2 linked regions of the Pseudosulfitobacter pseudonitzschiae genome follow. The protein of the gene in region 1 binds, or shares a complex with, the protein of each later gene. Links are inferred from orthologs where the notes say so. Each region holds a gene or a part of one and is shown on either strand. Other genes may lie near its edges.

What was found.
Region 2: the proteins of rpsG (region 1) and tig are in contact, whole or in part, in a crystal structure (PDB 3GTY), measured with the Thermotoga maritima proteins. The link is inferred for Pseudosulfitobacter pseudonitzschiae from one-to-one orthologs. Residues at the interface, in WP_004081843.1 of Thermotoga maritima: Lys34, Lys52, Lys55, Glu59, Arg62, Gln63, Glu66, Asn67, Lys69, Val71, Arg95, Ala109, Lys110, Lys111, Gly112, Arg113, Pro114, Glu117, Glu121, Ile124, Ala125, Tyr127, Asn128, Asn129, Thr130, Gly131, Lys135, Asp139, Arg142, Met143; in WP_004081061.1 of Thermotoga maritima: Glu122, Val124, Val129, Leu130, Tyr133, Glu188, Gly259, Ile262, Tyr263, Glu266, Ser270, Glu273, Gln274, Glu277, Arg308, Gln311, Ile312, Ser315, Tyr316, Glu325, Arg329, Arg336, Leu363, Phe366, Trp367, Arg373, Leu377, Arg381, Leu384, Glu387.

Annotation. Positions count from the first base shown.
Region 1 is NZ_CP022415.1:2,640,108-2,643,240, forward strand. Bases 323-3,133 are described here. They hold rpsG (30S ribosomal protein S7), read right to left. Parts: upstream 2,058-3,133; coding sequence 1,587-2,057; downstream 323-1,586. Other genes in these bases: fusA (elongation factor G), read right to left, coding at 323-1,546; rpsL (30S ribosomal protein S12), read right to left, coding at 2,259-2,630; SULPSESMR1_RS12955 (putative rhamnosyl transferase), read left to right, coding at 3,034-3,133. Outside these bases: more of fusA, read right to left, coding at 1-322.
Region 2 is NZ_CP022415.1:1,107,027-1,110,261, forward strand. What follows is about bases 1-2,913. They hold tig (trigger factor), read left to right. Parts: upstream 1-747; coding sequence 748-2,079; downstream 2,080-2,913. Other genes in these bases: SULPSESMR1_RS05315 (TRAP transporter large permease), read left to right, coding at 1-583; SULPSESMR1_RS05325 (lytic transglycosylase domain-containing protein), read right to left, coding at 2,187-2,672; SULPSESMR1_RS05330 (bifunctional 2',3'-cyclic-nucleotide 2'-phosphodiesterase/3'-nucleotidase), read right to left, coding at 2,821-2,913. Also shown: more of SULPSESMR1_RS05330, read right to left, coding at 2,914-3,235. UniProt on the Bacillus subtilis protein: Involved in protein export. Acts as a chaperone by maintaining the newly synthesized protein in an open conformation. Functions as a peptidyl-prolyl cis-trans isomerase.

The sequences.
Region 1 (3,133 bases):
CACCCGATTGCTTTTTGTGGGTGTAGGTGTGTTCGACTTCGTGGCCGATGGTCTCGCGGTAGGCCACTTGCGGCGCACCGATGTTCGCCTCGACTTTGAACTCGCGACGCAGGCGGTCAACCAGAATGTCGAGGTGAAGTTCGCCCATGCCCTTCATGATGGTCTGACCGGATTCAATATCGGTCTCCACACGGAAGGAGGGGTCTTCGGCGGCCAGACGTTGCAGGCCCATCGACATTTTTTCCTGGTCGGCTTTGGTCTTGGGCTCGACGGCGATCTCGATCACGGGATCGGGGAACGTCATCGTTTCCAGAACAACAGGGTCGTTGACGGCGCAAAGCGTGTCACCGGTTGTGGTGTTCTTCAGACCTGCCAGCGCGATAATGTCGCCCGCGAACGCTTCGGTGATCTCTTCACGCTCGTTCGAGTGCATCATCATCATTCGGCCAACACGCTCTTTGTTGCCCTTGGTCGAGTTCAACAGCGTGTCACCCTTGTTCAGCACGCCCGAGTAGATGCGTGTAAAGGTCAGGGTGCCGACGAAGGGGTCGTTCATGATTTTGAACGCCAGCGCCGAGAACGCCATCGTATCATCCGCGCGACGCGGAATGTTGCGTGTTTCTGTTTCGTCACCGGGTTTGAAGCCCATGTAATCTACAACGTCCATCGGCGACGGCAAATAGTCGATCACAGCGTTCAGCAGAGGCTGGACGCCTTTGTTCTTGAACGCGGAACCACACAGAACGGGGATGAATTTGATCGCCAGTGTACCCGCACGGATCAGGCGGCGCAGTGTCGGCACATCGGGCTCTTCGCCTTCAAGATATGCTTCCATCGCGTCGTCGTCCATTTCGACGGCAACTTCGATCATTTTCGCGCGCCATTCGTCAGCTTGGTCTTTCAGGCTGTCGCGGATCGGACGCTTGAACCAGCTTGCGCCCAGATCTTCGCCTTCCCAGACCCATTCTTCCATGGTCACGAGATCGATCATGCCTTCCAGCTCGGTCTCGGCGCCAATCGGAATCTGGATCGGGCAAGGGGTCGCGCCGGTGCGGTCCTGAATCATGCGAACGCAGTTGAAGAAATCCGCGCCGATTTTGTCCATCTTGTTGACGAAGACAATCCGCGGAACTTTGTAGCGGTCGGCCTGACGCCACACGGTTTCGGTCTGCGGCTCGACACCCGCGTTGGCGTCAAGAACGGCAACCGCACCATCAAGAACCGCCAGTGAACGTTCGACTTCAATGGTGAAGTCAACGTGGCCGGGGGTGTCGATGATGTTCATGCGGTGCTTGGGCGTGTCGGGTGTCTCACCGTCTTCGGTGCGCTCCCAGAACGTGGTGGTCGCAGCCGAGGTGATCGTGATGCCACGCTCTTGCTCTTGTTCCATCCAGTCCATGGTGGCGGCGCCATCATGCACCTCACCGATGTTGTGCGACTTGCCTGTATAGAACAGAATACGTTCCGAACAGGTTGTTTTACCAGCATCAATGTGTGCCATGATGCCGAAGTTGCGGTAGCGGTCGAGCGGATAATCGCGTGCCATTGGGCTGCTTCCTCAGAGATTGCGTCGGAGAACCGACGTATTACCAACGATAATGGCTGAACGCTTTGTTGGCGTCGGCCATCTTGTGTGTGTCTTCGCGCTTTTTGACCGCTGTACCGCGGGACTGAACGGCGTCCATCAGTTCGCCTGCAAGGCGCTCTTCCATGGTGTTTTCGTTCCGTGCGCGGCTGGCTTTGATCAGCCAGCGGATTGCCAGGGCTTCGCGGCGCTCGGGGCGCACTTCGACGGGAACCTGGTAAGTCGCACCGCCGACGCGGCGCGAACGCACTTCGACGGAGGGTTTGATGTTGTCCAGCGCTTCGTGAAACACTTCCACGGGGGCGCGCTTGATTTTGACTTCAACGCGCTCAAGTGCGTTGTAGACGATGCGTTCGGCGGTCGATTTCTTACCGTCCAGCATCAGGTTGTTCATGAATTTTGTCAGAACCTTATCGCCATACTTGGCGTCGGGCAGGACTTCGCGTTTTTCAGCGGCGTGACGACGTGACATCCTCAGCTTCCCTCTTCGGTGGCCGCACAACGTGTCTCATGACTGCGGTGGCGGTGTTTTGATATGTATCGCAAGATGCGAGAGCGAATTTTTCCAATCTAGCATGCAGTTAATCTGCATTCAGACCGTGCAAGGCCCTGCGTTGCCACAAGACCCAAAGCGCTTTCACCAGTGCGGTAGGCATGGTGAAAGCGCCGAGCATTATTTGGGACGTTTCGCGCCGTATTTCGAACGGCGTTGTTTCCGGTCCTTGACGCCTTGGGTGTCCAATACGCCGCGCAGAACGTGGTAACGGACACCGGGAAGGTCTTTTACGCGGCCGCCACGGATCAGAACCACAGAGTGCTCCTGAAGGTTGTGGCCTTCACCCGGGATATAGCTGATGACTTCGAAACCGTTGGTCAGGCGAACCTTCGCAACGCGACGCATGGCCGAGTTCGGTTTCTTGGGCGTTGTTGTATAAACGCGTGTGCAAACGCCGCGCTTTTGCGGGCATTCTTGCAGGTGCGTCGATTTCGAACGTCGGATTTTAGGCTGGCGCGGCTTGCGGATCAGCTGTTGGATCGTTGGCATTCCGGTTTTTTCCCCGTCTTACACATGTGCTGCGGGAGAACCCCGCGGTTTCAATTCAATCGTCCGCGCGTCCACGGACCAACTCTGATGCATCCCGAAAGATGCGATATACGTTGCGCATAACACGCCAATGCAGAAATGACCGCGACGTTCCCGTACCGAGGCGAACGTTGCGGTGTGTTACCAGAGGAACGAGCCCATAGGAGGCCGGTTCGTGAGCACATCAAATCTGATTTCGGGACGAGAGCAGGCCGCTCCCTCACCGAGATGTCGCGCGTATAGGGGGAGTCGCAACGGGTGTCAACAGTACCTGGCAGGTGCCGCGCTCCCGCATCCACCGTCTTGCGCCGCGATGCACCGCTTGTATGGTCGGCCAAGTGTATTTGAACAAAAGGGCGTTGCAATGCAAGTGATCGGGTTGTGCCGGTTTTCCTATCCCGCCATCGGCGGTTTTCAGGTGGATCACCCCACGATGGAAGAGCGCATTGCATATCTGTATGCGC
Region 2 (3,235 bases), 1.5 Mb from region 1 along the record:
TGCCACCGCGACCGAAGCTGCGGCCATCGGTGTGTTCGGTGCGCTGTTTGCCACCGGTGTGAACCGCCAACTGTCGTGGAAGGTGATCCACGAGGCGTCGATTTCCACGCTGAAGCTGACGGCGCTGATCATCTGGATCCTGTTCGCGGCGCACGCCTTTTCGACCGCCTATACGGCGCTGGGGGCGCAAAGCCTGATCAGCGACCTGATGGAGTTCATCCCCGGCGGACGCTGGGGTGCGCTGGCCTTTATGCTGGTGGTGCTGTTCTTTTTCGGGATGGTGCTGGACCCTGTGGGGATCATGCTGATTACGCTGCCGGTGTTCCTGCCGGTGGTGCAGGCGGCAGGCTTTGATCCGATCTGGTTCGGCATCTTGTTCATTATCATGATGGAGGTGGGGTATATGACGCCGCCCTTCGGCTTTAACCTGTTCTACCTCAAGGGGGTGGCGCCGCCGGATGTGACGATGGGCGATATTTACACTTCGGTCATTCCTTATGTGATCGTGACGCTGATCGGTGTCCTGCTGATCATCCTGTTCCCGGGCATCGCGTTGTATCTGCCGAACCTGTTCTACAACTGACCGGACGGCTTGCACCGTCCACCACACCAAATGAATCCGCGCAGCCCGCCAAGCTGCGCGGATTTGCACCTTGAACCCCTTGCGCCCGGTCCGTAGGGCCAATAGAACGGCGCAAATTTTGCCAAGCGCTCCGCAATGGGGCGCGATTACGCTATGGAGCACACATGCAGGTCACCGAGACGCTGAACGAAGGTTTGAAACGCGGCTATGCCATTACGATCACCGCGGCTGAGATCGAAGCCAAAGTGAACGAAAAGCTGGCCGAGGCGCAGCCCGAAGTCGAAATGAAGGGCTTTCGCAAAGGCAAAGTTCCGATGGCGCTGCTGAAAAAGCAGTTTGGTCCGCGCATCATGGGCGAAGTCATGCAAGAAAGCGTTGACGGCGCGATGTCCAAGCATTTCGAAGACAGTGGCGACCGTCCCGCAATGCAGCCCGAGGTCAAAATGACCAACGAGGACTGGAAAGAGGGCGACGACGTCAATGTCGAGATGTCCTATGAAAAACTGCCCGAGATCCCCGAAGTGGACCTGAGCACGATCACGCTGGACAAGCTGGTTGTGAAATCCGACGACGCGGCGGTGGACGAAGCGCTGGGCAACCTTGCCGAAACCGCACAAGACTTTAAAGACCGCAAGAAAGGCTCGAAAGCCAAGGACGGCGATCAGGTTGTGATGGATTTCGTTGGCAAGGTTGACGGCGAAGCATTCGAAGGCGGTTCTGCCGAAGATTATCCGCTGGTACTGGGCTCGAACAGCTTTATCCCCGGTTTTGAGGATCAGCTGGTTGGCGTGAAAGAAGGCGAAGAAAAAGCCGTGACGGTTTCCTTCCCCGACGATTACCAGGCTGAAAATCTGGCTGGCAAAGAAGCCGTGTTCGATTGCACGATCAAGGCAGTCAAAGAACCCAAAGCTGGCGAAATCAACGACGAGATGGCCAAGAAGTTTGGCGCCGAAGACCTTGCCGCGCTGAAAACCCAAATCGCAGAGCGTCTGGAAGCAGAGTACGCCGGTGCCGCACGTGCGGTCATGAAGCGTGGCCTGCTGGACGCGCTGGACAAGGCCGTGAGCTTTGACCTGCCGCCGTCGCTGGTCGACGCCGAAGCAGGCCAGATCGCGCACCAGCTGTGGCACGAGGAAAACCCCGACGTCGAAGGTCATGATCACCCTGACGTAACGCCTACAGACGAGCACAAGACACTGGCCGAACGCCGCGTGCGTTTGGGCCTGCTGTTGGCCGAGCTGGGACAGAAGGCCGAGGTTGAAGTGACCGACGCCGAGATGAGCCAAGCGGTGATGAATCAGGCGCGTCAGTACCCCGGTCAGGAACGTCAGTTCTTTGAATTCGTGCAGCAGAACCCGCAGATGCAGCAACAGCTGCGCGCGCCCTTGTTCGAGGACAAGGTTGTGGATTTCGTGTTCGATCAGGCAACTGTCACCGAGAAAGAAATCTCGAAGGACGAGCTGCAAAAAGCCGTTGAGGCGCTGGAAGACGAATAAGTCTTTCGCAGCCTTCGGGTTTGAAATGAAAAAGGCCGTCCTTCGGGGCGGCCTTTTGCGTTAGGGGAACAGTTGATCGCGGGCCGCGTGCCGCCCGTGTGGTGGTCTTAGCCTTTACGCAGGCCGGTTTGCACCAGCATCCCGCGTTTCTTGGCCTCGTAATAATAGCCACGGGCATACCATTGGATCGCCGTATTCATGTCGCCATCTGACAAAAGCCATGCGCCGCGCAGATATTTCACGCCGTATTTCAGATTGGTTTCGGCATCCAGCAGATCAGACGCAGAGCCCTGATGCCCCATGCTGCGGGCAGTCGCGGGCAGGATCTGCAACAGGCCGTAATAGGGGCCATTGCGTGCGCCCGGACGGTGGGTGCTTTCGCGGATGGCAAGCCGGTGGACCAACGGACGCGGAACGTCGTAGTGGTCGGCGTACTGGTTGATCAGGCGACGCAACTGGGGCGTTTCGTTCGGGTACAGCGGCGGTTCCATGAATTCGGGGGCCTGCGGCTCGGACGGGGCTGCGCTGCAGGCGGACAGGGCAGGCGTACAGGCCAGCATCAACAGGGCGGTGCGGCGTGTGAGAAGAGACATTTTTAAACCGTAAGCAGTGAATATGCCGGCGATGTAGACTCGTCCGGGTGATTCCGGCCAGACACTATGGCCCAAGTGGGCGTTTACACGCCGATGCGGGCCGTTGTGGGCGCATCGGCGCTTGTGTGCCTCGGAGGATTTTCGGGTGCTACAGCTGGATGCGGAAGCGGGCAAAACCGTCAGCGCCGTCACCTGCGGGGGCGATGTTCACACCTTTGACGTCAGCCACATAGTCAGCAGCCTTGGGGCCGGTGTCGAACAGAACGCTGGCTCCTTCGACGGGTGCAAAGGTCCAGTTGGCGTCGGCACGCGGGCTGATGGTTCCCTGTTCGACAATATAGCGCACAATCACATCGCGGTTGGTGTCGGGGCCCTCGAATACGACGCTGTCGCCCATTGCTCCGGGGAAACTGCCGCCGCCACCAGCGCGGTAGTTGTTGGTGGCGATGATAAATTGTGCCTCTGGATCAATTGGTTCTGCGTTGTACTTCAGGTCGATGATCCGGTTGGCGTCGGGGTTGATCACCGCGCCCTTGCTGTCGAATTTTGACGGCTGTGACAGG